3 regions of the Exiguobacterium sp. s7 genome follow, and region 1 is predicted to be linked to each of the others. Evidence: riboswitches for the same ligand, from Rfam matches in the RefSeq annotation. Region 1 holds a riboswitch; each other region holds the start of a gene.
What was found. A riboswitch is a leader RNA that binds a small molecule or an ion and turns the genes downstream of it on or off. The one in region 1 is predicted to bind S-adenosylmethionine.
Positions count from the first base shown of each region.

Region 2: it holds a riboswitch for S-adenosylmethionine, as region 1 does, so the genes downstream of both, metK (methionine adenosyltransferase) here and KNP79_RS14355 (2,3-diketo-5-methylthiopentyl-1-phosphate enolase) in region 1, are expected to answer to the same signal.
Region 3: it holds a riboswitch for S-adenosylmethionine, as region 1 does, so the genes downstream of both, msrA (peptide-methionine (S)-S-oxide reductase MsrA) here and KNP79_RS14355 (2,3-diketo-5-methylthiopentyl-1-phosphate enolase) in region 1, are expected to answer to the same signal.

Region 1 covers NZ_JACSLO010000017.1:3,956-13,659, forward strand. Annotated here, with positions in the region: gene folE2 (GTP cyclohydrolase FolE2) at 1-689, opposite strand, end outside; gene KNP79_RS14335 (TerC family protein) at 946-1,779, shown strand; gene KNP79_RS14340 (cupin domain-containing protein) at 1,816-2,349, opposite strand; gene KNP79_RS14345 (methylthioribulose 1-phosphate dehydratase) at 2,363-2,980, opposite strand; gene KNP79_RS14350 (2-hydroxy-3-keto-5-methylthiopentenyl-1-phosphate phosphatase) at 2,977-3,627, opposite strand; gene KNP79_RS14355 (2,3-diketo-5-methylthiopentyl-1-phosphate enolase) at 3,624-4,781, opposite strand; SAM riboswitch class I at 4,851-4,952, opposite strand; SAM riboswitch class I at 5,158-5,260, shown strand; gene mtnK (S-methyl-5-thioribose kinase) at 5,342-6,496, shown strand; gene mtnA (S-methyl-5-thioribose-1-phosphate isomerase) at 6,493-7,527, shown strand; gene KNP79_RS14370 (sugar ABC transporter substrate-binding protein) at 7,520-8,596, shown strand; gene KNP79_RS14375 (sugar ABC transporter ATP-binding protein) at 8,596-9,704, shown strand, end outside.
Region 2 covers NZ_JACSLO010000002.1:93,004-102,707, forward strand. Annotated here, with positions in the region: gene KNP79_RS03055 (iron-containing alcohol dehydrogenase) at 1-981, shown strand, start outside; gene KNP79_RS03060 (glucose-6-phosphate isomerase) at 1,088-2,440, shown strand; gene ytkD (RNA deprotection pyrophosphohydrolase) at 2,539-3,012, shown strand; gene KNP79_RS03070 (alpha/beta hydrolase family protein) at 2,993-3,754, shown strand; gene pckA (phosphoenolpyruvate carboxykinase (ATP)) at 3,784-5,355, opposite strand; SAM riboswitch class I at 5,670-5,789, shown strand; gene metK (methionine adenosyltransferase) at 5,920-7,128, shown strand; gene KNP79_RS03085 (hypothetical protein) at 7,171-7,698, opposite strand; gene KNP79_RS03090 (GNAT family N-acetyltransferase) at 7,863-8,333, shown strand; gene KNP79_RS03095 (alpha/beta fold hydrolase) at 8,424-9,140, shown strand; gene mnmM (tRNA 5-(aminomethyl)-2-thiouridylate-methyltransferase MnmM) at 9,173-9,704, opposite strand, start outside; gene mnmL (tRNA modification radical SAM protein MnmL/YtqA) at 9,699-9,704, opposite strand, start outside.
Region 3 covers NZ_JACSLO010000002.1:460,454-470,157, reverse strand. Annotated here, with positions in the region: gene rlmN (dual-specificity RNA methyltransferase RlmN) at 111-1,172, opposite strand; gene KNP79_RS04965 (amidase family protein) at 1,242-2,645, opposite strand; gene KNP79_RS04960 (hypothetical protein) at 2,757-2,918, shown strand; SAM riboswitch class I at 2,963-3,063, shown strand; gene msrA (peptide-methionine (S)-S-oxide reductase MsrA) at 3,127-3,639, shown strand; gene KNP79_RS04950 (GRP family sugar transporter) at 3,668-4,531, opposite strand; tRNA gene KNP79_RS04945 (tRNA-Ala) at 4,665-4,737, shown strand; gene KNP79_RS04940 (four-helix bundle copper-binding protein) at 4,853-5,185, shown strand; gene KNP79_RS04935 (3'-5' exonuclease) at 5,252-5,818, shown strand; gene KNP79_RS04930 (bifunctional glycosyltransferase family 2/GtrA family protein) at 5,862-6,914, opposite strand; gene KNP79_RS04925 (sodium:calcium antiporter) at 7,023-8,012, opposite strand; gene KNP79_RS04920 (HD domain-containing protein) at 8,227-9,075, opposite strand; gene KNP79_RS04915 (SDR family NAD(P)-dependent oxidoreductase) at 9,187-9,704, opposite strand, start outside.

The sequences.
Region 1 (9,704 bases):
GATGCGTTCGACTCAGCTGCCTCAAGAAGCGCGAGACGCCAGTCGAAACCGTCGAGCGATGCTTCATCGAGACCGGCTTCGATCGTGATGTAGCCGCGTTGGTTGTGGGCACTGTATTCACTGATTTCTTTCGAGCATGGGCAGAGCGTCGTCACGTTGATGACGAGACCGACCGTCACGCTCGCCATACCTGTCTCTAAGTTATACGTCACGTTGTGCATGACGTCCGCGTTCATAAGACCGCTGAGACCTGTCGCCGGGGCTTTGCGGCTAAAGAACCATGGGTAACGGACCGTCAATTGACCTTCCGTCTGTTCCATGCGCTCGGCGAGTTCTTGCGCGAACTCGATGAGCGAGCGGTTCGATAACGTCCAGCCTTGCGTATGGTACGCGTCGAGCTGTTCTGTGAGACGCGACATGTTGATGCCTTTACGGTCTTGGACGAGCGATGTCGTCAACTCGAATGTGGCGACCGTCGCTTGGATGCCGTCTGGCGTCTCGATGTTGACCGGGTGTTTGACGTTTGAGATGCCGACGCTGTCGAGCGCGAACAAGAAGTTTTTTGGTGTGTTTTGTAGATCGACCATTTTATCTTTTTCAGTTGGCTTCGTGCCTTTGATCGGCGGGACCGAACCGAATAATTTATGTCGTTCTGCTTTAGTAGGTAAAGCGACATGGCTTGTAGACATAATCGGATTCTCCTTTTTTGAGAGGGCAAATGACTGCCACTCGTTCTTGTTAGGATTTTATCACGAAATGTACATCGACCGGGTACCATTTTGCTCTTTGAACATGCTTTGAACGTGCTCACAAATGAAAAAACTTCAGCAATTGAAGAAAAGAAGATTGATTTCAATCTAAATGGGGAATAAAATGTTCCTGTGAACTTAAAATATAGATCACTGTTAAATATGAAGGAACACAACAGAAAAAGGGGATGTTTTAATGGATTGGCAGTTAATCCTGCAGTACGCCTGGATCATCGTCGTACTCGTCGGTCTTGAAGGGCTGCTTTCTGCAGACAACGCGCTCGTCTTGGCGGTCATGGTCAAGCACTTGCCACGGACAGAGCAGAAGAAGGCACTATTTTACGGATTACTCGGAGCGTTCGTTTTCCGCTTCATCGCTTTGTTCTTGATCTCGTTCTTGATCAACGTCTGGCAAGTCCAGGCGCTCGGTGCGCTTTATTTGATCGGGATGAGTGCGCGGCATCTGTATATGACCTATAAGGCCCGTAAGATGGATCCGAAACAAGACCTCGCCGCTGAGGCGAAAGAAGAGACGGCCATCACGGAGAAGCCGGTCACGAAGAAAGAGTTCTGGTGGACGGTTGCTAAAGTCGAGTTCGCCGATATCGCCTTCGCGGTCGATTCGATTCTCGCAGCAGTCGCGCTCGCGGTCAGCTTGCCGCCACTCGGGCTCGGTGAGATCGGCGGCATCGACTCTGGTCAGTTCTTCGTCGTCTTGACAGGTGGACTCATCGGGGTCATCTTGATGCGTTTCGCCGCACGTATTTTCGTCAAGTTGTTGCATCAACGCCCATCACTCGAAACAGCTGCTTTCATCATCGTCGGCTGGGTCGGCGTGAAGTTGACGGTGCTCGTCCTCGAACACCCTGGCTTCAAGAAATTGATTGCCGGCACACCGTTCGAATTCATGGGTCTTCCGGACGGATTCGTCCACTCGACGGCGTGGACCGTGTTCTTCTGGTCGGTCATGGTCGGGATCGCGGCATGGGGTTGGTTCTCTTCAAAACCGACAGCCGCTGCCAAACATTAAAAAATGGTCTCTCGCCTTTGTGCGAGAGACCATTTTTCATGCTGTCACGTCTTGTTTCTCGTAAATCGGCACCCATCCCTCGGTCGTCACAAAGATGCGGACGGCGACGACTTTGCGGTCGTCTTGGAGCGTGAAGTAGTGGCGTGTGTTCACCGGCACCGAGATGAGGTCACCCGGGTTAAGCTCGATGTTGAAGTAGCCGCGCTCGGCGTCATCGATGGCGAAGATGCCATGGCCACTGACGATGAAGCGGACCTCGTCATCTGTGTGATGATGTTCCTTTTGGAAGTTGACGAGCAGTTCGTCCAAGTTCGGCGTCGCATCCGACAACGAGATGACGTCTGCCGTCTCATAGCCACGGCGCTCCGACACGTCACGAATCTCGTCACGGAACGTCGACAAGATCGCTTGTTTGTCCTCGTCCGTCAACTGATAGTTCTCTTGCAGGTTTTCCGGGAGCTTTGTGATATCCCACTGCTCATTTAAAATCCCGCGTGACTCTAAAAAGGCACTCACTTCAGTTTGATCGACGTAACGTTCTTCGGTTTGTTGGAAATAGACAGTTGCCATGGTTGGTTCCTCCTTATGAATGGACGCCTAGGGCGCGTAGTTTTAACGTATAGCTGAACAAGAACTCGTAAGCCTCTAAATAACGTTTGGCCGCGGCCGGGGTCTCGCCCCAGACGGTGATGCCGTGATTGCGGATGAGGACGGCGCCGGCGTTTGCCCGGATATGAGGGGCGAAGGCGGCTGCGAGCGTCGGGATGTCCGCATGGTTCTCGATAATCGGTACGCGGACGACCGCATCCTCGTCCCAGAAGCCGAGCGCCTTGATGATCTCTTGGCCGGTGAAGACGACTTCGCCGGTGGCGGCATGGAGCTCGGAGATGACATTATTGTCGACCGTATGGACGTGGAGCGAACACGTCGCGTCCGTCCGATTGAACACTTCGACGTGAAGCAGCGTCTCGGCGGATGGACGACCGTTCTGTTTGCCAATCAAGCGTCCGGCCGCATCGACGTGAACAAAGTCGTCCGGTGTTCGTTTTCGTTTATCGCGTCCGCTCGCCGTGACGAGAAATTCGAGCGGGTCATCGGAAACGCGAATCGCCAAATTCCCACTCGTTCCGGGGAACCAGTCGCGGGCGGCGAGTTCGTCTTTAATGTCGGCCAGTTCGAGCCAACGTGCGGCAAGGCTCATACGGCAACCTCCTTCAAGTGATGGGTGATGTCGTCAAACGTCTCGAACGGGGCGTAACGGATGCCTGCGTCTTCGCAGAGCGTGATGAGTTGACCTCGGGCGTAGACGAAGTCGGCACGCTTCGCGACCTCGAAGTCGGTCACCGAGTCGCCGATGACAATCAAGCGATCGGCGGGATTGACAAGGCGGCGAGCGAGCGTCGGCTTGCAACAGCCGCAATCGTTCGTACATTGTTCATCGCAAGCGTGCGGCCAAGCGACGGTGACCGTCTCAGCGGAGAAGTCGGCGACGTTGCAGTAGATATGCTCGGGGGCGACATGCCCGTCCAAGACCGGTTGCACGAAGAAGTCCATCCCGCCGCTGACGACGTCAAACTTCCAGCCATGGACCCGAACTTCTTCTAAAAATGCCGGGAACCCTTGGCGGAGCGTGATGCGCTCCAACAAATAATCACGGTAAGCCGGGGCGGCCTCGCTCGGCAACAGTCGAAACATTTGACCGACCCCGGATCGGATGGAAATCCGTTGCTCGAGGACCGCGTCTTTCAACTCGACCCAAGCCGGCGGGGCGAACGCCTTCATCAACGCGATGATATTGTCTTCCGCCGTAATCGTCCCGTCAAAGTCGCAGAGGATATGGGCCGTCATCGTGACGCCCACGCCTTCAACGCGGTATCGAGCTCGTCCGTCTGCCCTTCGGTTTGACCGAGTACGTGAGCGATGGCTTGTCGGAACGCACGAGCCCCGGCGGCTGCACCGTCCGGATGACCGTGAATGCCACCGCCGGCGTTGATGACGACATCCGTCCCGAAGTCCCGAATGATATCGGCGACGAGTCCCGGATGAATCCCCGCGGACGGGACCGGCAAAATCGGCTTCGACCAATGTGGTTCGGCACTCTGGTCACGAATCACGAACGCCTCGTCGCGCGGTGTCGCAAGTGAGCCGTACGGTGACGGGAAGAGCGTCAAATCGGCCCCGGCGAGGCGAGGGAGTTTACCGAGCAAAAGCGAATGACTGATTGATCCGGTCAAGGCGCCGGCAAAGGCCGGATGTGCCAAGATCGGGACGTGGATATCCGGATCGTTCGCGAGTTCGCGCAGTGCGTCGAGACCGTACGTATAGACGTTGAACAGGAGCGCCGTCGCACCGGCCTCGATGAGACGGAGCGCCTGGTCACGCAGACCGAACACGGGGCCGCTCAGCGTGATGGCGTACAGGACGCGTTTCCCGGTCGCCTCGAAGTGGGCTTGAATGACGTCCGCTCCGATCCGGGCCCGTTCAAGCGACGGGGTGAGCGGGTTGTCGTATAAAATCTCGTCGTCTTTGACGATATCGATGCCACCGGCGAACTGATCGCGGAGTTGCTGCTCGAGAAACGCGAGGTCACGGCCGATGACGCCTTTGAAGATGCTCATGACGAGCGGGCGATCCTGAACGCCGAGCAACTCACGAATCCCGTCGACACCGAACTTGGCGCCTTTGAAATCAGAGGCGAGCGTCTCCGGCAACGTCAAATCGATTAATCGGACCGAATCATCGAGGGACAGTTTCCCGAACGTCGTCGTCAAGATGGATGAAAAGTCAGGGCTGACATTATGTAACGGATAGCGGATTGTGAAGCGGCTCGTCGTGTCCGTATGTGTGGTTGATACGACCTCACCTCGGAACGCCTGTAACTGCTCTTGCTCTAAGTGAGGCAAGTCCGTCCATGTGCCGACGGTCAGCTCGAGGGCGATCTTGTTGGCGACGGTCGCGACCGCGTCCGTCCGTTTGATTTCATATGTGGCAGTGATACTCATATGGTTCCTCCTTCCAGGCAAACAAAAATGACCCCATGCCGAGGCAAGAGGTCATCATAAAAAAATGAACTCTTATCTCTCAGCTTACGCTGCAAGAATTAGCACCGTGCCATCTCTGGTCGGTTGCTGCGACATCATCGGGCTTGTCCCTCCGTCTGCTCTTGATAAGAATGTGATTTGAAGTTGTGAAATTTAATTGAATTTTTGCACAGAATCATCACGTCGTCAATTCCTTTTTTTCCAAAAAAAATATTTTGGAAAGTTGTTTCCATATATGCACAAAAAAAGACGGAGGTGCACCGAGAAAATGACGTTGACAATTGTGACGTCGAGTCCGTAATATTCAGCACATAAGTTCACCGAATCGAATAAACCACTCTTATCGCGAGTTGGCAGAGGGAATTGGCCCGATGACGCCGCAGCAACCGACCACTAGGCACGGTGCTACATCCACCAGACGAATGTCTGACAGATGAGAGGAACAACCAGTTTGGCTGTGCCTCTTTCTCGCGGAGAAAGGGGCTTTTTTTGTGGGCAACGTACAGGAAGGGGAAAACATCATGTCATATCAACCATTTACAGAACAGACCGTCGTCGAGCATGTGAAAACGTTGGGGTTAATCGAAGACGGAGGCATCACGCATTGCGAGGAGATCGGGGACGGCAATTTGAACCTCGTTTTCCGCATCCGACAAGGCGAAACGAGTCTCATCGTCAAACAAGCGCTCCCGTATGCGAAAGTCGTCGGCGAAAGTTGGCCACTCACACTTGAACGGGCGTGGATCGAGCAGTTGGCATTGCGCGAATTCGCCAACGTCGTCCCTCGTTTCGTTCCAATCGTGCTTGGTAGTGACCGCACGCTCGCCTACACGATTTTAGAGGACCTGTCAGATTTTGAGATCGTTCGGACAGGCTATTTGGAAGGGAAAACGTATCCTGAACTGGCCCGCCATGTTGGTGAATTTTTAGGCGAGACGCTGTTCGCGACGTCGGATTACGCGGCCGGACCGATTGCGAAGAAGCGGATTGAACGTGACTATTACAACCCAGAACTGTGTGACATCACCGAGAAACTCATCTTCACCGACCCGTTCAAAGACGCGGAGTCGAACAACATCGAGACGGCGCTGCGAGAAGATGTCGAACGCCTTTGGCAAGACCAAGCGCTCAAAGTCGAGGTGACGAAACTGAAAGTCGGCTTTGTCACGAAACATGAGGCACTCCTACACGGCGACCTACATACGGGGAGCATCTTCGCGACTCAACAAGAAACGAAGATTATCGATCCAGAGTTCGCGTTTTACGGACCGTTCGGCTTCGACCTCGGCCAAATCATCGCCCATTTGACGCTGTCGACGTTCCATGACCCGCTCAAACGCTTCGAGCGTTTCACGGACGTCTTGACGGTGTGGGAGACGTTTGAGAAGACGTTTCGGGCCAATTTTGAACGCGCCGTCGAGCCGTTCAACACGGACGGTTTCGTCGACGAGTTGTTGCGGACGATTTTCAGCGACACGATCGGCTACGCCGGTTGCGAACTCATTCGCCGTGCCGTCGGACTGGCCGGTGTCGCCGATCTCGAGACGTTGCCGGAAGCGACGCGGCTCGAACGAAAACGTGACGCGCTCTCCCTCGGGACGGCGCTCATTAAAGAACGCCACAGCGTCGAATCGATTGACGACTTGGTGACACTCCTGTCGGGGGTGCGCGTATGACGGTCCAAAACATCCGTTTCCATTCACAGACAGACGAACTCATCGTATTGGATCAGACGTTGTTGCCGCATGAAGAGCGGTACGTGACGATTGAGACGCTCGAACAGGCCGAACATGCCATCGAGACGCTCCAAGTCCGCGGCGCCCCGGCCATCGCATACTTCGGGGCGTTCGTCCTCGCCAAAGAGGCGGGCCGGTTAGTCGACGATCCGGACTTTACGCGTCGGCTCGACCTCGTCGGACGCCGCTTGATCGCGACCCGGCCGACGGCGGTCAATCTGCAAAACGTGATCGAATCGCTCCTTGATTTAAATGTCGGGGACGACTTCGAGGCGATTGCCGAGGAAATCAAACGCCGCGCCATCGCTTTGTACGACCGGGACGTCGATACGTACCGGGCCATCGGCGAGCATGCACTGACGGTGTTGCCGGCCGGGGGGAACGTGTTGACGATTTGCAACGCCGGTGCCATCGCGACATCGCGTTATGGGACGGCGCTCGCCCCGTTTTACGTTGGAAAAGAACGCGGTGTATCCTTCAACGTCTTCGCCTGTGAGACGCGGCCGCTCCTGCAAGGGGCACGCCTCACCGTCTGGGAGCTCGACCGGGCCGATATCGACGTGACGCTCATCACTGACAATATGGCGGCTTGGACGATTCAGTCGAAACGAGTCGATGCCATCATCGTCGGAGCCGACCGCATCACACGGACGGGGCACGTCGCCAATAAAATCGGGACGTTGCAGCTCGCCGTCCTCGCCAAGCATTACGGCATTCCGTTCTACGTCGCTGCGCCGCATTCGACGTTCGATTTGACGGCGGATGACACGATTGAAATCGAGGAGCGGAACCCGTCAGAAGTCACACATATCGGTGGTCAACCGACGGCGCCCGTCGGCATCACCGTCTTCAATCCGGCGTTCGACGTCACGACGCCCGATCTCATCACCGGACTCATCACCGAGGCGGGTGTGTTCGAACCGACAGAGGCCGCCATCACACATCATGTAGGGGGAACGATTCATGTCTAAAAAACTCTTGATTTTGTTATTCACATTCGTCTTGGCGCTCGTCGGTTGCACGAACGAGCAAGCGGCCCCATCGAAGCCGGCCGAGAAGACGGCAGAGACGAAACCCGTCTCGGTCTCGAACGGGACGTTGCCAAAAGATATCGACGTCGCCCTCATCATGCAGATGTCGATCGGGACGTTCTCGTCGCAGTATATCAATGGGGTGACGGAACAAGTCGAATCGTTCGGCGGCAACGTGAAAGTGTACAACGCCGACAACGATCTGTCGAAGATGGCGAGTTACGTCGACACGGCGACGACGCAAGGCGTCGATGTCATCTTGATTGACCATGGCCGCGCCGATGCATTGAAAGAACCGGTCCAACGCGCACTCGACAAAGGCATCAAAGTCGTCGCGTTCGACAATGATTTGACGAACGACGGGGTGACGGTCATCGACCAGGACGACTATTCGCTCGCTTGGCGTTCGCTCAAGGCACTGGCCGAAGATTTGGACGGCGAAGGCAAAATCGTCACGATTTGGGTCGGTGGCTTCACACCGATGGAACGACGCCACACGATTTATGATGCGTTCTTGAAACGCTACCCGGGCATCACGGAAGTCGCCAAGTTCGGTTCGGCGACGAACAATACGGCGCTCGACACACAGAGCCAGATGGAAGCGATCTTGAAGAAGTATCCGGAAGGCGAGATTGATGCCGTATTCGCGATGTGGGACGAGTTCGCCAAAGGGGCGAGCCGTGCCATCAAACAGGCCGGACGCGATGAAATCGCCGTCTATGGCATCGATTTGAGTGACGAAGACCTTCAACTCATGCAAGAGGACGGCAGCCCGTGGAAAGTGACGGCGGCGACGGATCCGGCTGAAATCGGACGGATCCAAGTCCGTTACGCGTATCAAAAACTGGCGGGTGAAGAGACGCCGTCGATTCATTCAGTCGATCCGTATCTCGTCGACCGTGACGTCTTGCCGGACGAAAAAGTGACGATGGACGACCTCGGCCAATACGTCCCGAACTGGGGCGCGTCAGACGCGGCCTGGTCGGACTGGATGAAAGGGACGGACTGATGTTACGGCTGGAACGCGTCACGAAACGTTATGGCGACGTCACCGTGCTCGACGATGTCAACTTCACGCTCCGACGTGGCGAGATTCATGGCTTGCTTGGATTGAACGGGGCCGGAAAGAGCACGCTCGTGAAGCTGTTGAGTGGCGCCATCACCCCCACATCCGGGACGATCGAACTCGATGAGACACCGGTCACATTCACACCGGCCGAGGCGATACGCCGCGGGGTCATCACGGTGTCGCAAGAAGTCGATGACGCCCTCTATCTCGATTTACCGATTTATGAAAACGTCGTGCCGTGGCAGGCGGTCGAACGGATTCGTCCTCGTGAGCTAAAACAGCGAGCGGCCACCTACTTGGAGCGCGTCGGACTGGATCTTAATGTGACCGAACCGGTCGGGCGTTTCCCGCTCAGTGTCAAGCAACGTGTCTTGATTGCCCGTTCGCTCGCGAGTGATGCGGCCTACCTCTTGCTCGACGAACCGACGGCCGCCTTGTCGACGGATGATGCGGCGGCACTGCTCACATTACTGCAGTCGCTCGCAGCAGAGGACGTCGGCATTCTTCTCATCACGCACCGGTCGGACGAACTGTCGCGCGTCACCACGACGACGACGTTCCTCCGGGATGGGCGCATCGCTTACGAAGGGCCGTTTCAGGCGTTGTCAGAACGGGATATCCATACGTATTTGAGCGGATCCGACATGGCAGAGGCGGTAGCGAAAGCCGTTCCTGAAACCGAGATCCGGATTCAGGCAGAGCTCACGTTACCGACGTTCGGGACGAGGCTTTCGTTCACGGCGTATAAAGGCGAAGTCGTCGGCATCGGAGGCGTCACCGGGAGCGGGAAGACGGAGTTGATCGAGGCGCTATTCGGTCTCTCTGGTGTCGAACAACAAGTGACGTTGGACGGGAAACCGCTCAAGATTCGTGAACCGCGTCAGGCGGTCCGGTCCGGGTTTGCCCTCGTACCGGAAGAACGCCGGAAACAGGGGCTTTTCCTCGACGATTCGATTGAACGGAACGTCCTCGCGATTGAAGGGAAGGCGAACGCGATCACACGCGTATTGGCCTCGCTGCGAGTGAAATACGACCAGGTCGGGCAACC
Region 2 (9,704 bases), on a different contig from region 1:
GATTTCGTCGACTTCTCAGGCGTCGAGCCGAACCCGCGCATCGAGACGGTACGTCGTGCCGTCAAACAAGCGCGTGAAGAAAACATCGACGCATTGCTCGCAGTCGGCGGCGGTTCGGTCATCGATTGCACGAAACTCATCTCGGCGGCCATCCCGTATGAAGGCGACGCTTGGGACATCGTGCTCCGTGACCACATCCCGACGGAAGCGATCCCGTTCGGTACGGTGCTCACGCTCGCGGCGACCGGTTCTGAGATGAACTCAGGTTCGGTCATCACGAACTGGGAGACACAAGAGAAGTACGGCTGGGGTCACCCGCTCGTCTATCCGACGTTCTCGATCCTCGACCCACGTTACACGGTATCAGTGCCAAAAGACCAAACGATTTACGGCATCGTCGACATGATGAGCCACTGTTTCGAGCAGTACTTCCACCCGAACCATGCGCCGGTTCAAGAGCGGATGACGGAAGGCGTGTTGAAAGCGGTCGTCGAATCGGCACCGAAACTCGTCGACGATTTAGAAAATGTCGACTTGCGCGCCATCATCTTGTTCTCAGGTACGATCGCCTTGAACGGTGTGCTCCAAATGGGTGCCTCGGGCGACTGGGCATCGCACAACATCGAACATGCGGTCTCGGCTGTCCATGACATCCCGCATGCAGGCGGACTCGCAATCCTGTTCCCGCGCTGGATGGAACATGTACTCGATGAAGACAATGCAGCACGTTTCGCACGCTTAGGCACAGAAGTGTTCAACGTCGAACCGGCTGACACGGATTTGGAAACGGCGAAGCGTACGATTGCAGCCGTTCGTGCCTTCTTCGATGAGCTCGGCGCGCCAAGCTCGCTCCGTGACTATGATATCGACGAGTCGACGTTCGACGCCATCTTGGATTCGGCGATGAAACGCGGGGCGTTCGGTCGCTTCCGCACACTCGAACGTGAAGACGTGGCAGCGATTCTTGAGTTGAGCAAATAAGGCGATTTGATGCCTATTTTGCAATAATGATTGAACGAATCCGACGTTTCCGTTTATGATGGGTCATGTATGGCTCATCAAGGAGCGATTTAAAGGAGGAAATGACATGTCAACTGTACGTTTCGATTATTCAAACGCCCTGTCTTTCGTCGGGGAACATGAAGTCGATCAATTGCAAGAAACCGTGAAAGCAATGCATTCGGTCATCCATGACCGCAGCGGGGCAGGTAGCGATTTCCTTGGGTGGGTCGACCTCCCAACAAACTACGATACGGATGAGTTTGCCCGCATCAAAGCGGCCGCGGAACGAATCCGTGAGAACTCGGACGTCCTCGTCGTCGTCGGGATCGGTGGATCATACCTCGGCGCACGCGCGGCCATCGAGATGCTTCAACATTCATTCTTCAACGTATTGTCAAAAGAAGAGCGCAACGCGCCACAAGTCTTCTTCGCCGGTCACAACATCTCGTCTACTTATTTGACGGAGTTGCTCCAGGTGCTCGAAGGCAAAGACGTCTCGGTCAACGTCATCTCGAAATCGGGAACGACGACAGAGCCGGCGATCGCGTTCCGTGTCTTGAAACAATTCATGGAAGAAAAGTATGGTCAAGACGGTGCTCGTGAGCGCATCTATGCGACGACAGACCGTGCCCGTGGCGCCTTGAAGACGCTTGCGGATGCGGAAGGCTACGAAACGTTCGTCATCCCGGATGACGTCGGAGGCCGCTTCTCGGTCCTCACACCGGTCGGACTCCTTCCGATCGCTGCGGCAGGCATCGACATCGATGCCCTCATGGAAGGTGCACGCGACGCACAAAACGCCTATTCGTCACCAGAGCTCTCTGAGAACGAGGCGTACCAATATGCGGTCGTCCGTAACGCCTTGTATGCGAAAGGCAAGTCGATCGAGTTGCTCGTCAACTACGAACCGGCCCTTCACTACGTGTCGGAGTGGTGGAAACAGCTTTACGGCGAATCAGAAGGAAAAGACAACAAAGGGATCTTCCCGGCGGCTGTCGACTTCTCAACCGACCTCCACTCGATGGGACAATACATCCAAGAAGGTCGTCGTGACTTGTTCGAGACAGTCATCCGTGTCACGAACGTCCGTCACGCGATGAACGTGCCAGAAGACGCGCAAGACCTCGACGGCTTGAACTTCCTCGCTGGCGAAACGATCCAATTCGTGAACGACAAAGCGGCTGAAGGAACACTCCTTGCCCACACGGACGGAGAAGTACCGAACCTCGTTGTTGAATTGCCAGAGATGACGCCGTACCACCTCGGTTACTTGTTCTACTTCTTCGAGAAGGCATGCGCGATGAGCGGATACATTCTCGGGGTGAACCCGTTCAACCAACCGGGCGTCGAAGCGTATAAAGCGAACATGTTCGCGTTGCTTGGAAAACCAGGTTACGAAGAACAAAAAGCTGAGCTTGAAAAGCGCTTGAACCAATAATTTCGAGTAGGTCCGCTCCGGCGGGCCTATTTTTTTGTTTGAAACTGGGGGAAGACAAGGTAAAGTGAGAGTAGACAGGGGAAAGAAAGGGATGGACTATGTTGACATTCACGGACTACTATCACAATAAAGTCGAGTTGAGCTTCGCGCACTATCCATTTTCGGATACGCCGCTCCACGTCTGGGTCGTCGCCCGCTATGAGAATCAATGGGTGCTGACGAAGCACAAGCAGCGCGGGCTCGAGTTCCCAGGCGGAAAAGTTGAGCCCGGCGAACATGAGGATGATGCCGCGATTCGGGAAGTGTATGAAGAGACGGGTGGTGTCGTGAAGACGCTGCACTATCTCGGACAATACCGTGTGCTCGGGCGCGGGGACACGGTCATCAAAAATATTTACTTCGCCGAGATCGAGCGCTTCGATGACCATCCGGCCGTTGACGAGACCGACGGCGCGGTTCTCATGAAGGAACTGCCAACGAATCTGCTCCGGAACAACCGGTACAGTTTCATGATGAAAGACCGGGTGCTCCCGGAAACGATGAAGGTGCTCCATGAAAAACGAATGGTTTGACCGGATCGAGGTCCTCCCTCCATATGCCGGTTATGCGGTCCACCGTGGCTGGTACGCTACGCGCGATGGTGAGGATGTCGTCGCCTATACGATCACGCCGACGCGACCGAACGGGCACGTCCTGTTTTATTTGCGCGGCGGAACAGGACGCATCGGGGACGTGCGCTTGCCTCGGTTGATGCAGTTCGCGGCCAAAGGCTTCCACGTCGTGGCGCCTGTTTATCGGGGTAACCATGGGGGGAGCGGGAAAGAGGACTTCGGCGGGGCCGATTTAGAGGATGTCTTGTCCCTCTATGATCGCGTCCATCGAACGGACACGCTCATTCATGCCCTTGGCTTCTCGCGCGGGGGCATGATGGCGTTGTCGCTCGCCGCGGAGCGGCCGCTCACGTCTGTGACGTCATGGGCGGGTGTCACCAATTTGGAATGGACGTACGAAGAGCAACGCTCGATGCGGAAAATGCTCCGCCGTATGACCGGGGGTGACCCGGAAGCGGCTCGTGAGGCGTATGTGGAGCGTTCACCCCTCTACAAGGACTGGGAGGCCCCGACGTTATTGATTCACGGGACAGACGACGAGCAAGTGCGGCTCCGCCATGCGACAGCCGTGGCCGAACGGATGGGGGAGCGGGCCGAACTTTGGATCGTCCCGTTCGCTCATCAACTCCCGTTTTGGGAAAAGTGGAAGACGACCGATGAGGCGATGGACTGGATGTTAGCCGTCGCACCAAAAAATGACTAGCGCCTAAATCAGGCGCTAGTCATTTTTTATTACACGATGATTGGGCCGGCTGCGACGACCGCCTCACTCGCTTTCGTGAATCGTTTGAAGTTGTCTTGGAACTTACGGGCGAGCGCTGCCGCCTCGGCGTCGTAGCGGGCCCCGTCTTTCCATGTGCCCCGTGGGTTGAGCACGTCGTCTGGCACCCCGTCGATGTGGCGTGGAATCTCGACGTTGAAGATGTCATGGCGCGTCGTCTCGACGTCACGGAGTTTCCCGTTGACGGCCGCGTTCACCATCGCCCGTGTATAGGCGAGCTTCATCCGCGATCCTTCGCCGTATGCGCCGCCGGTCCAACCGGTATTGACGAGATAGACGTCGACGTCATGTTTCTCGATCAACGTGCCGAGCATGTCGGCGTAGCGTTCCGGTGCGAGCGGCAAGAACGGTGACCCGAAACATGTCGAGAAGGTCGCCTGCGGCTCCGTCACGCCGCGCTCCGTGCCGGCTAGCTTCGACGTATAGCCTGACAAGAAGTGATACATCGCCTGCTCCTTCGTCAATTTGCTGATTGGAGGCAGGACGCCGTACGCGTCGGCCGTCAAGAAGACGATCGTGTTCGGATGCCCGGCTCGTGACGGAAGCATCGCGTTATCGATAAATTGAATCGGGTAGGCGGCCCGTGTGTTCTCAGTGAGTGAGATGTTCTTGTAGTCTGGTGCCCGTTCCTCGTCCAAGACGACGTTCTCAATCAACGAGCCAAATCGAATGGCATCGTAGATTTGAGGTTCGTTCTCACGCGACAAGTTGATCGTCTTCGCGTAGCAACCGCCTTCAATGTTGAAGACGCCGTCAGGAGACCAACCATGCTCGTCGTCCCCGATTAAATGACGTTCTGTGTCGGCCGATAGCGTCGTCTTTCCGGTACCCGATAGCCCGAAGAAGAGAGCCGTCTCGCCGGCGTCCGATACGTTCGCCGAGCAATGCATCGACAAGACGTGCTGTTCCGGTAACAGGAAGTTCATGACTGAGAAAATCGATTTTTTAATTTCGCCGCCGTATTCTGTTCCCCCGATCAGAATGGTCCGTTTGGCGAATGAGACGAGAATGAACGTTTCGGAGTTCGTCCCGTCGACTTCCGGATCGGCCTTATAGCTCGGTGCATAGATGACCGTGAACGGATCAAAGGCACCTCGTGTCGGCCATTCGCGCAAGAACAACTGTTTCGCGAACAAGTTGTGCCACGCGTATTCTGTGATGGCCCGCACTGGAAGCGTATAATGCTCGTCAGCCCCGGCAGACGCCTCGAGATAGTAGAGCTTGTCTTTCGTCTCGAGATGCGTGAGCACTTTATCGAGCAGTGCCGTGAACTTCTCTTCTGCGATCGGTTGGTTGACCGGACCCCAGTCTACTAAATGATTGCTGACTTCATCTTGCACGACGAATTTGTCTTTCGGTGACCGTCCTGTGAATTTACCTGTACTGACCGATAAAGCCCCGTCTTTCGTCAGTACGCCTTCCCCGTTGCGAATGGCTTCTTCCACCAATTCTGGAACCGTTAAGTTCCGCATCATGTCGGCACCTTTAATTAATTCTTCGATTTTCAGGAGCGTTGTCGCCATCCTGAATCCCACCTTTCCCCTAAATAGATGTGGATGAAATCCGCATACTTCCGCGTTTTATTAGTATGACGTTTTTATTATATGTGACATACTAATCAAAAACAAGCCTTTTTTATCCTTTAAAGTAAGCGCTTTCTTACACTGTCATTCTAACATATTCTGTACCAGGTCATAGTACAAAATCGAAAACCGACAAAAAAATGTTTGATATTTCACAAACATAACTATTGCGAGTTCGTGAAAAGTTTTACGAATTCAGTCGATACGCTTGACAGAACGGGGTGTCATTTATATGATGGTCTTCGTAACGGATACTCTTATTCTGAGCGGTGGAGGGAACAAGGCCCTACGAAGCCCAGCAACCGTCCGATTTGTCATTGTTATTCGGAAAAGGTGCTATCCTGAAGCGAAGCGCAAGCTTCGAACGATAAGAGGGTAAGGAAGAACGATTCAACCTTTCCCATTGAACATGGCGAAAGGTTTTTTTCATTACCGTCCCAAAGCAACGCGTAAGGGGAACGAGTACCGTCCACACATCACCCTTATTATAGGAGGTTTTTCGAAATGGCAAACTTGAACCGTCGACTTTTCACTTCGGAGTCCGTCACGGAAGGACATCCGGATAAAATTTGTGACCAAATCTCAGATGCGATTTTGGATGCGATTTTAGCTGAAGATCCAAACGCCCGCGTTGCGGCTGAGACATCTGTCACGACAGGTCTCGTGCTCGTAGCAGGTGAGATCACAACATCAACTTACGTGGATATCCCGAAAGTTGTTCGTGAAACAGTTCGTGAGATCGGCTACACACGTGCAAAATATGGTTTTGATGCAGAGACTTGTGCTGTCCTCACATCGATTGATGAGCAATCGGTAGACATCGCCCAAGGTGTCGACCAAGCGCTTGAAGCTCGTGAAGGACAAATGACTGAAGAAGAAATCGATGCGATCGGCGCTGGTGACCAAGGTCTCATGTTCGGTTACGCAACAAAAGAGACACCAGAACTCATGCCGCTCCCGATTTCACTCGCACACAAATTGTCACGTCGTTTGGCAGAAGTTCGTAAGAACGGCACGCTCGCTTACCTTCGTCCTGATGGTAAGACACAAGTGACGGTCGAATACGACGAAGCGAACAACCCAGTTCGCATCGACACAATCGTTATCTCGACGCAACACGCCGAAGACATCACACTCGAACAAATCCAAGCTGATTTGAAAGAGCACGTCATCGACGCGGTCATCCCGTCTGAACTCATCGACGCGGATACAAAATACTTCATCAACCCGACTGGCCGTTTCGTCATCGGTGGACCACAAGGGGATGCAGGCCTCACAGGACGTAAGATCATCGTCGATACGTACGGTGGTTACGCTCGCCACGGCGGCGGCGCGTTCTCAGGTAAAGATCCAACCAAAGTTGACCGTTCAGCGGCGTACGCGGCTCGTTACGTAGCGAAAAACCTCGTTGCAGCGGGACTTGCTGACAAAGCAGAAGTTCAACTTGCATACGCGATCGGCGTTGCCCACCCGGTATCGATCGCAGTCGACACGTTCGGCACAGGCAAATTGAGCGAGACTGAGCTCGTCGAACTCATTCGCGAGAACTTCGACCTCCGTCCGGCCGGCATCATCAAGATGCTCGACCTTCGCCGTCCAATCTACAAGCAGACAGCAGCTTACGGCCACTTCGGTCGTACAGACGTTGAACTCCCATGGGAGCAAACGGATAAAGCGGCAGTGCTTGAAGAAGGCGCGAAACGCTTCGCATAAGACAGTAAAAACGACCTTTCTCAGTGAAAGGTCGTTTTTTTGTTAGGCTTGTGTTTTGTTGTCATTCGATGATTCGTTATTGCTTGATGACGTGTCGGATGAAGTTTCTTGCCCGAGCGCCGTATCTTTCGCATCGACGACTTTCTCGCCGATCGATTGAAGATCTGACTTCGCTTCTTGCGCCGTGCCGACGACTTTGTTCACGTCTTCTTTGACCGTGTCGACTTCACCAGCGACTTTCTCGTATACGTTTTGAACGTCAGTGGCAACTTCTTGGATGATTCCAGAAGCCGATTTCACTTGGTCAATGACTTGTGAGGCCTTTCCGGCTGGGTCTTGTTTGACCGTATCGACGAGACCGCCGACCGACGATTTCGCGCTCGAGAACGATTGTTTCGTGTTCTCACGGTTCGACGTGCTAAGTAAGGCAAGCAGACCGCCGACGAGGGCGCCGAGGAGCATCCCGGTCACGACGGTGATTTTAGGGCCACCTGCATTTGCTTGGTCAAACTGACGATTTGGATTGTTGGCTTGCTCTACTTTTGGATCATGTTGTAGTTTCGGTTCCATAGTAACACTCCTTTTTGTAAGTTGGCATTGATACTCTTATACCCGAGTCAAAATGGAAAATAACGTCTTCCTTCATTTCGACATCAAAAAGTAATGAGCGGGCAGGATATTTTTTTGCTGATGGGGAATGATACTACTAGATTGGCCAAAAGGGGGATGCCGTTATGAAGATCAGGGAAGCTGTACCAGAAGATGCCGCCACCATCCGCGATATTGCGCTCGCAACGGTCAGTGAACAAGACGAGGTTCGTTCAAAAGTAATGGAACGGGCTTATCAGCAAGAAGAGATCGTCCGCGCCATCAGTTCAAGCGAGGAAGCGAAAGAGCAGTTGTTCATTGTCGGTGAAGCCGAAGGCGACGTCATCGGGTTCTATCATGCGATCGACCGCGGGGATACGTGGGAAGTGCTCCGACTCTATCTTCATCCGACCCATCACCGACAAGGTCTCGGAACGGCCTTATTGTCTCATCTGCGCGAACGTAAAGTTCAACCGATCGAACTGTACGTCGAGAGTTCGAACGAGCAGGCGATTGCCTTTTTGAACCATGAGGCGTTCATCGAGTTGAATCGGATTCAAGAGGAAGTGTACGACCAACCGATGGAACTGATTCATTTGCGCTATGACCCGAGCTAAGACCCTAGACGGATTTTCTGACAAACATCAGTCTCGGCTGATGTTTTTTGTTAGTATAAAAACATGGACATAATAAAATGAGGTGACAGTATGACATACGAAGAAGAATCACGAAAAGGGGTCATCGTGATCGTCTATCCGCTCCAGTTCACGTCACGCTTGAGCGAGGCGTTTTTAGGACGGTTACGTGACGAATATGAAGTTCTCGTCGTGACCGGACAGACGGTCGGCTTGACGGCGGAAGACCATAAGCTGTTAATCAAGAACACGCTACGCGAGGCGAGCCAGTACAAACTGCCGATTCACGTCATCGCCTTCAGTCTCGGGGCGTTGTTAACGAACCGATTGCTCCAGGAATACGATGTGCCGCTCGGCAGTTTGACATATATCTCACCCTTGTTCGACTGGCATCCGTCCCGCCAAATCGGCGGATTGAAACAAGTCGTCGCGAGTGCGGTCGACCGTTTCCGTCCGGATTTGCCGCTCGGCATGATGACGTTCATGGGTGCAGGCGAAGAGTCGTCCCGCTTTGGTGAGATCACCTACGGGCAATACCGGGAAATCGAGGAAGAAATCGTCGAGCATCAAGAAGAGAAGAAACATTTGCCGCGCCTCCCACTCGCTTGCTTCTATGCGCCGGACGATCGCTTCGCCGATGTGAAGCTGACGCTCAACGTCTGTCGAAAAATCGGCGGCGATCAAGTATACATCCGCCGGCTCGAAGGCTTCCCGCATTTCGGCTATGAACGATTGAACACGAAGTTCGCGGAGACGCTCATCACGTTTTATGAATTGATCCGAGAATGACAAAACAGGCGACTCGCTCGAGTCGCCTGTTTTCATGCACGTTTTTCAATCGCCACGATGAACGGGGGATGATTGATTTGATTGATGAAGCCGTAACGGAGGACGCCGGCCCGCTTTTGGTCGAGTGCCTCGACGTAGGCGAGCACCTCGTCGCGCTCGATTTTGCCGCTATCATGGCCATGATAGATGACGACGACGATGACACCACCGACGGCCATGACGTCGAGCAGTTGCTCGAGGGCGTCGATGGTCGTATTGCCCGTCGTCGTGACCGACTTGTCGCTTCCCGGTAAATAACCGAGGTTGAACACGGCGGCTGTGATCGGGCGGGTCTCGTCCGCTACAATTTCTCGGACGGTGTCATGGCTGTCGTGGATGACAGTGACGCGGTCCGTCAATGCTGCTTCCTCGATGCGAATGCGTGTCGCCTCGACCGCCGCTGCTTGGACATCAAACGCGTAGACGTGTCCCGCCGCCTCGACGAGTTCGGCTAAAAATAATGTATCGTGCCCGTTGCCGGCCGTCATATCGATGGCGACGGCACCAGGTGTGACGTGTTCACGG
Region 3 (9,704 bases), on a different contig from region 1:
CAAGATTTTTCAAAATCGTTCCGCAGAGTTAGGGGCGATGTCCGTCTTTCCTTCACCGGAGCGGCTCTATGAAAAAAAACTCCTTGAATCATTCGATTCAAGGAGTCCACTTATTTCGCACCTTCGACGTTCATATGTTTACTGCGCAACTGGCCGCATGCCGCATCGATGTCAGTCCCGTGCTCAAGGCGGACACCGGTGTTGATGCCACGCTTCTTCAAGACATCATAGAACGCCATGATGTCCTCCGAGGTACTGCGCTCGTATTGGATATGCTCGTTGACCGGGTTATACGGGATCAAGTTGACGTACGACTTGTCCTTAATATCGTCGATGAGCGCCGCCAATTCCTCGGCGTGCTCCGGTAAATCGTTCACTTTCGACAGGAGAATATATTCGAACGTGATTCGTTTGTTCGTCTTCTCGACGTAATACCGGATGGCCGGCATGAGCTTGTCGAGCGGGAACGCCCGGTTGATTTTCATGATTTGCGTCCGCAGCGCGTCGTTCGGCGCATGGAGCGACAGCGCCAAGTTGATGCGCAAATCGAGGTCCGCGAACTTGTAAATCTTGTCGGCGAGTCCGCTCGTCGAGACGTTGATTTTACGCGGCGCGATCGCGAGACCGCGCTCGTCCTTGACGACACGCAAGAAGTCGACCAAGTTGTCAAAGTTATCGAACGGTTCGCCGATCCCCATGACGACGATATGGCTGACCCGGGCCCCTTCGCCGACTTCGTCCAAGTAGTGTTGAACGGTCATGATTTGTTCGACGACTTCGCCCGCCGTCAAATCACGTGTCTTCTTCAAGAGACCGCTCGCACAGAAGCTGCAGCCGATATTGCACCCGACCTGCGTCGTCACACAGACCGAACGGCCGTACTTATGTCGCATGAGCACAGTCTCGATATAGTGCCCGTCGTGTAGTTTAAGTAAAAATTTGACCGTCCCGTCGCCCGCCTCTTGTTTGACGAACAGGTCTTGCGTCGAGATGACGTATTCGGCGGCGATCGCCTCACGCACCTCGGCCCGTACCGAGATGTCCTCGATTTGTTTCACTCGGTCGATGTAGAGCGAGTCCCAAATTTGTCTCGCATGGAAGGCGCTGTATCCCCAAGAGACACACGCTTCTGTCAGCTGATCGAACGTCAGCCCGTATATAGATGGTTTCATTGCTATCTGTCCTTTCTTCAATCCGCATACGTACCATTGTAGCGGACGTGGACGACGGGTGCAACGTTCTTATAACGGTGGAACGGGACGCGAAATATGCCGCTCGAACGCATACGCCAGACGGATCAAGTCACGTTCGGCATAACTCGTCCCGGTGAACGACAGGCCGAACGGCGCCCCGCTCGCTTTCAAGCGATATGGGATCGTGATGGTCGGATGCCCGGCTTTTGCCGCCATGTCATAGTTCAAATCGTGAGGCAAGACGAGCGCGTGCAACTGCTGTTCGTTTAATAGGCGGTCGAGTCCGTCCGTCTTGGCGTCACGCACGTCATCGAGCCGGCGCGTCAAATAGGCCGCCTCGATGAGACGTCCCGACAATCTTTCCGCTTTCTCGAACGTCTTTTGTCCGTGCGGGATCGTCTCAGGATGTCTGTTGTTCCAGTCCATCAAATCCGACAACGTCTCGTACGGGAGCGTCGTCGTGGCCAGGTACGCCTCGATCCCGAGTTTGAACTCGTGGTACAAAATATCGCCTTGGTCGAGTGTATCATGGGCGGGCAGTTCGACTTCGACAAGGTCGATGCCGCTCTGTTTCAACAGCTCGGTCGTCTCACCGTATAATGCTTGTTCTTCTGCTGATAAATCAGCTTTGACGATCCCGACACGCATCCCGACCGCTTGGCGCTCGTCGAGGCACGTCCGATACGGCGGGCCGGCCGGGAGGTTGAGTGTCGCCGGGTCCGCCGGGTCTTCCCCTACCATCGCCTCAAGTGCCCTTACCGCGTCTTCGAGCGTTCGTGCCATCGGTCCCGCCGTGTCTTGCGACCGCGAAATCGGGATGATGCCACTCCGACTGATGAGGCCGACGGTCGGTTTGATGCCGACGATGCCATTGTGCACGCTCGGATGGATGATGGAGCCGCTCGTCTCGCTACCGACAGCGAGCAGTGTCAGGTTCGCTGCGACCGCAGAGGCCGAACCTGAGCTCGAACCTCCGACATCGAGCTTATCCCCATATGGATTGAGCGTCTGCCCACCGACACCGCTCCAGCCGTTCGGCATGCCCTCGGTCAAAAAGTTGGCCCATTCGGACAAGTTCGCTTTCCCGAGGATGATGGCCCCGCTCGCTCGCAGGTTTTGGACGAGATGGGCGTCCCGGCCTGCGAAGTGATGTTCGAGGGCGACGGCCCCGGCCGTCGTCTTCATGAGTCCGGCTGTCTCGACATTGTCTTTGATCAGCACCGGGATGCCGAGTAGCGGCAAGCGTAGCCCGCGACGAAACGCCCGGTCAGCCGACTCGGCCTCGAACAACGCGTCCGGGTTCACTTGAATGACCGCCTTCAGTTTGTCGTTGAACTGGGCGATCCGGGTCAAATAGTAGGCCGTCACGTCACGTGCCGTAAACGTTCCTTCTTTATATCCGCGATGGGCAGATTCGATATCGAGTTCCATAAAATCAAATGTGTCAGTCATATTGATTCCTCCTTTGGTCACTCGATGGTATTCGCTATCGACATTTGATTTCCTGTTTTCGTTCGCCAACGAATGTGTAACTTGGTACACTGAAAGAAAAGGGAGGTTACTATGAACCGTTCGTACGTACTCGTCTTATTGTCCGTCTTTGCCTTGTTCTTCTTACAGTTATATGCCGGGGACGCCCCGTATACGCTACCGCTCTCCATCGTGCTCGTCATCCTGATCCTCGGTGCCACCTTGCTCCAACTACGGCGCAAGCCAAACCGTTGACGCCGCTTCAAATCTGATGGTATGATGCTGTCACCAACTACATATCGATATCTTGAGTGAACGAGAGACCTGGCTCTATGACTTCACAGCAACCTGCTACGGCAAGGTGCTACTACCAGCAAGGCGATTGCCTTGGCCGATATGACAGAGCGCTCATGTCGATGACATGGGCGCTTTTTTTGGGAATGAAGATGAGGGGGACAAGATAATGGAGAAAGCAACATTCGCAGGCGGCTGTTTTTGGTGCATGGTGACGCCGTTCGAGGAACAACCCGGCATCGAGTCGATCGTATCAGGTTATACGGGAGGTCACGTCGACGATCCGACGTATGAACAAGTGAAGACAGGGACGACCGGACACTATGAGGTCGTCGAGATCACGTTCGACCCGACGCTGTTCGCTTATGAGCGACTGCTCGAACTGTATTGGATTCAGACCGATCCGACCGATGACGGCGGTCAATTCCAAGACCGAGGCAGTCAATATGCGCCGGCCATCTTCTATCATACGGAAGAACAACGTGTGAAAGCAGAGCAGAGTCGCGACGCGCTCGCGGCGAGCGGACGTTTCCAACAGCCGATCGTCACGAAGATCTTACCGGCTGACACGTTCTATCCGGCCGAGGAGTACCATCAAGACTTCCATAAAAAAAATCCGGCCCATTATAAAGAGGACCGGAAAAAATCTGGGCGTGACGCATTCATCGAACAAGCCTGGTAAGCGAAAGACGGGTCGTCTGACCCGTCTTTTAGCTTTTAGCGATTCCGAGCATGAATCCGGCCACGACGATGAGGCCGATACCCATAAAGACGAAGACACGTTCTTTCGTCGTCTTCTCTTCTTTTAATAGATAGATCCCGCCGAGCGTCGCCACGACGACGTTCAATTGCGACAAGGCGAATGACGTCGCGATTCCAACTTCACCGCTCGACACGAACAGCCCGAAGTTCCCGATCCCCCAGGCGATCCCGGCCAAGATGTTTTTGAACGTCTTCGGATCGAACTTCTTCACATCTTTCTCACGCAGGCTGAACAACAGCGCCGCGACGAACATCCCGACCGACTGTGGCAAGATCGCCGTGATCCCGTCGACCTCGAAATAGTTCGTCAGGACGGCGTACGTCACGTAACCGATACTCGACACGAGCAGAACGAGCAAGCCTTTCTTCAAGGCGCCGCTGCTGTCGCCGTCTTTGTTCTGCTGATACGACGTCAACGCAGCCCCAATCACGATGAGAACGAGCGCCGAAAATCCGAGCCATAGTTCGGTCGTCGTTTTCCAGTCTCCGAGGACGATGACACCGAACAACGATGTACCGAGAAGCTGCATGCCGGTGCTGATCGGCATCGCCTTCGAGACACTTAAAATTTGAAACGATTGGAACTGTAAATATTGTCCGAGTGCCCAAAACGCGCCGGAGATGAATCCGGTCACGATTGCGAGCGTCGTGAACCCGGGATTGAACACGAGTGCGATAATGACCGCCATCACCATCGCCCCGATTGTCGTCCCGATCAACTGTTGAATCGGCTTCCCGCCGACCTTTGAGACGATGAGCGGGATGCTCCCCCACATCAAGGCAGGTAAGAGTGCGAGTAAAATCATTTCCATACATGACACCTGCTTTCGTAATATAACATCATTTGTGATTTTCCCACGTTCAGTGCTGATTAAACTTTGTTCAAAAAAATTAAAAATAGCCATTGCCAAATGTTTTACTAGGATGATATAATAATTTTCGAACGGGGCATTAGCTCAGCTGGGAGAGCGCCACGCTGGCAGCGTGGAGGTCAGCGGTTCGAGCCCGCTATGCTCCATTATTGAAGTCACCACTCATTTGAGGGGTGACTTTTTTTGCGTCGCCGCTCGGTTTAACTCATCCGCTAGCGGGTAATGATTGTAAGACATCATTATTCTAAAGGGGGACTTATCATGGACCGAGCCTCTGTCGAAGAGACCATTTTAGCCGTCATCGACTGTATGCGGGCAAGCAATCATTGTTTCTCAAAATGCTTACAAGAAGAAGATTTGTTGATGGTCGCCGAGTGTATCCGGCTGACGAAAGAATGTTCGGAAGTGTGTGCACTCGCCTTGAACGCGCTCGAGACCGATTCGGCTTTCACCAAACCGATTGGTGCACTCTGCGCCCAGGTGTGTGACACGTGCGCCGTCGAATGTGGCCGCCACTTGCACGACCATTGCCAACGCTGTGCCGAAGCATGTCTCCGCTGTGCCGAAGCATGCCGCAACCTCGTGGCCGCATAATCGCTTTTTAGTCTAACGATATGTTAGACTTTTTTTATACTTGTTTTTACGAGAAAGGGATTAATTATGCCACATTCAATTCTTGCCATCGACGTCGAGACGGCGAACCGCGATAGTCGCAGCATCTGCTCTGTCGGCTGGAGCCTGCTTGTCGACGGTGAAATCATCGAAACGAACCAACTGCTCGTCAATCCGGAGGAAGACTTCGATGCCGGCAATATCCGGGTCCATGGCATCCGGCCGAGCGATGTCTGGGACGCCCCAGCGTTACCCGAGGTGCTCGAACAGCTCTATCCGACGCTGCGGGATGTCGACCTCGTCATGGCACACAACGCATCGTTCGATATGGGCGCGTTCAAGAAAGCGATCGCCAAATACGATTTATATACGTTTCCGACGATCGAGTACGGCTGTACCGTCAAGTTGTCGAGAAAACTGTATCCAGGTCTGCCGAATCACAAGCTGAACACGATGGCGGAATATTTGAACGTCCCGTTCATGCATCACGATGCGGCTGAAGATGCTCGCGTCTGTGCCCTGCTCATGCGCGACATGATGCAGAAGACCGGGATCCATGATCCGCGTGAACTGCACCGGTACACATCGGTCAAGCTCGGAAAACTCGCTTATTGAACGATATGCATGCCAGACAGGCCAAGACACACGTCTTGGCCTGTTAGCGTTTAAAGATCCATTTTTTCTGGACATAATAACTGACGACGAACAAGAAGCTGTCGACGAACACTTTGATCCACACCTCACCGTCGCGGATGACATAGAACAGCGCATAGACGAGACCGGCCGACAGCGCCATCTGCAATCCGACTAGACCGAAGTATTTCGGCATCGCCCGCTTCGCCTTCGAATGGAACACAATTTTCCGATTGACGAAATAATTGAACAGCGATGACAGGATACGGGCCACGACCGTCGCAATCAAGACGTGCGTCGTCTCGAACCACGGATTCAACAAATAGACGAACAAGGCATAGAACCCGATGTCTAACAGAAATGATGCGACCGATGATAATGAATAGGCCAAAAACATGCGATAGATAAGAATCGAGTCGATCACCGGCCGGAAATGGGACGAGGCGTTTTCTGCCACATAGACGGTTTGAATTGGTGTCTGATGAATCGGGACTTGCAATCGTTTCGTGAACGTCAACATGTTCATCTCGAACTCATAACGGTTCCCCGGCACATCAAGCAATTGTTCTGCATACCGCAGCGGAATCGCCCGGAGGCCGGTTTGGGTGTCCTTCAGACGAAGACCGCTGCCGAGCAACATGACGCCGCGCGTCATCTGATTTCCGAATCGGCTCCGGAACGGGATATCGGACCCTGAAAAGTCGCGGCAGCCCATAATCAAATGATGAGGCCAACGTATGCCTTCTTCATACAGCTTCAAGACGTCGGCCGGCAGATGTTGCCCATCCGCATCGACCGTGATGACCCCGTTCGTTCTAGGGAAATGCTGAACGACATGTCGAATCCCGGTTTTCAACGCCGCACCCTTCCCTTGATTCCGGGTATGCTCGAGCACCGTGACCCATTTTCCGACCTCGTCAAAAATCGGACGGGACGTCTCGGCACTCCCATCGTTCACGACGAACAGATGGACGAACCCTTCTTCTTTCAACTCCCGGACCAGTGTGACGAGCGCTTGATCGGGATTATATGCTGGGATTAATATGACGTAATCATCAAGACGTTCCACGGAATGCATTTGCATCGCCACCCCTCCTTCCCTCCTTCTATACCCAAGTGAGTGAAAAGTGATTCCTCGAACCGCCTCAAACAAAAAACACGATGTCCGAGGACACCGTGTGGTCGATCAACCGATGAAGATGAAGTAAGACGACGCGAAATAGACGAGGACGACGAGAACGGACGGCAAGACGTAGCGGAACTTCGACGTGACATCTTTTCGAAGGACACTGTACATGACCAAGACCGACAAGATCGTGATCCCGATCGCCGTCACCAAGTGTGACGTGGACACATCCGCCAAAATCGAACCGCCTCGGTAGAAGACATCCGACATCGCGATGATGAGCATATTGAAGATGTTACTCCCCAAAATCGAACCGAACGCCAAGTTGACGTTACCAAGCTTCAAGGCGACGAAGACGGCGACCGCTTCTGGGAGCGACGTCGAGGCCGCGATCAAGAAACTGCCGACAAAGCTCGAACCGAGTCCGGTCACGACGGCGATTTGGTCACCTAACACTGAAAGCGCCGTTCCGGCCGCCATGATGACGAGTGCGGCGATGATGAAGCCGATGACCGCGCGCTTGATCGGAATTGAGTCGGTGACGCTGACACCGACTTCTTGCTCGACTTCCCGTTCTGTCGTAGGTTCTTTTGGACGTTGTCCGATATAGTAAATCCCAACCGCGTACAACCCTGCAATCAATAAGGCATCGATCCCGATCCCGAGAATCGTGAAGTCGATGCGGATGACGAGTGCGAGCATCGTCACGAGCGTCAACATCAAACCGAGACTCGCCGTGTAGAGGTGATCCCGACTTGCTTCGTTAAATAGACGCTTCTGACGATAATACAAGTCAAACATCGCCAAGATAAAGATGTTGAACAAGTTCGAGCCGAGCATGTTCCCGATGGCGATGTCCGGGTTATTGATCATGACGGCCGATACGCTCGTCGTCACTTCCGGAAGCGATGTCGCTCCGGCAAGCAACACGGTCCCGACGAGCATGCCGCTCATCGTCGACTTCTCGCTGATGACGTCGGCATACGTCGATAATTTGATGGCAGCATACACGGTGAGTGCTGCGGCCAAGATGAAGTAAATAAATACCATTTTCTGTGTCTCCCCTTTTTCAAAAAATCAAAAAAGACCTTTTTATGGACGCCGAAGAAGCATCCATAAAAAGGTCTCGCGGACTTGGATCAGAAGCTCGATGGACCGAGTGCGTTGCACCGTAGTGACGATCCATCGACCACATTCGTGGTCGCTACTCCCCTTCTTATGTTCACGATGAATATATCACGTTTAAGGTCACTTGACAATCATTTCACTCAAGCCACGCGACGATCTCGTCCGACTGCAATGCCATTCGATACGATAATTCATCGATCGCTTGGAGTGCCGGGAGCGACAAGCGTTCCCACAGTCCAGCTTCTTTCAATTGAGCCGACAAGGCGTCGAGCTCGAGTTGATTGACCTCGGTCCCGTGACGATACCCTTCGCGCATCGTCTCGTTCAGCTCGAAAGCGGTCTGACAAAGCGTCGTCGTCTCTTGAAGCCACTCTTCTTCACGGAACCCATGTCTGATGACACCGAACAACTTCTCTAACTTCTCGGTCCGCCCTTCTTCGACTCCGTAAAACAACAAGTTCATTTCCGTCTCGAACGCTTCGATGAGCGTCGTCGTCTGCGCGAACGGCTTCAACGCATGGAGCAGTTCATGATAATACCAGGACTGGTCGCGGAGCGGCCGATTGAAACGGTCCCATACTTGTTTGCCGGCAGACTCGACGTCGAGACGAATCGAACGCAGATTATGTAGCTTGTCCGCGGCCAAGAGTGCGACTTCATCATACTGCATCGTCCGCACATGCTGAATCGTCATCCGTTTGCGTTCTTCCCACGACTGGTGTTTCCCCGGCTCGGACACAGCCTTGACTAGACGTGTCACTTCATGTCCAAATCGTTCACTCAGTTCATCAGGTGTCGTCAACGTATCTTCGAGCAAGTCGTGGAGCAGACCCGCCACGACGACCGGGACGGGTTGCCGATCTTCGACGAGCAACATGGAGACCGCCACAGGATGGGTCAAGTAAGGAATATTCGTTCCTTTTCGAAACTGTCCGTCGTGACGGACGGCCGCGAAACGGAGTGCCTCCTCGATGATTTGATGCACGACGCTTCCTCCTTCGCTAGTTTCAATGTACTCCCCATCCTATACCCGTCACTAGGCCTTTACACGCATATCGGTTGTTGAAAGATAGGGTAATGGTCCCAGTTTCTTGATTCAAGCTTCGTAAATCATCTTTTTCGTCATGCCCCCGTCAACGATCAAATTTTGCCCGTTGACGAAATCGTTTTTCTCGTCAATCAAATAAGAGACGGCACGGACGATATCCTCCGGCGTCCCGACACGTCCTGACGGATGCTGCGCGTGATCGATATCACGAAGGGCTTCATCCGAGGTATGGATCCATCCGGGACTGACCGCATTCACCGTGATTGGTCGTTCAGCCAAAGAGACCGCCATCGACTGAGTCAACGAAACGATCCCGCCTTTTGAGGCGCCGTATGCTTCCCAATCAGCCTCATTCTGAAGCGCGCGGGTCGAGGCCACGTTGATGATGCGGCCGAAATCAGCCCCTTCGTTCAACGTCAAGAAAGCTTTCGAGCAAGCGAACGTCCCGACGAGGTTAACATCGATCACGCGTTTGAACGTCTCGACGTCGAGTTCGGTCATCGGTTTGACGAGTGAGGATACGCCACCGTTATTGATAAGCACATGGGCGGTGCCGACTTCTTGAT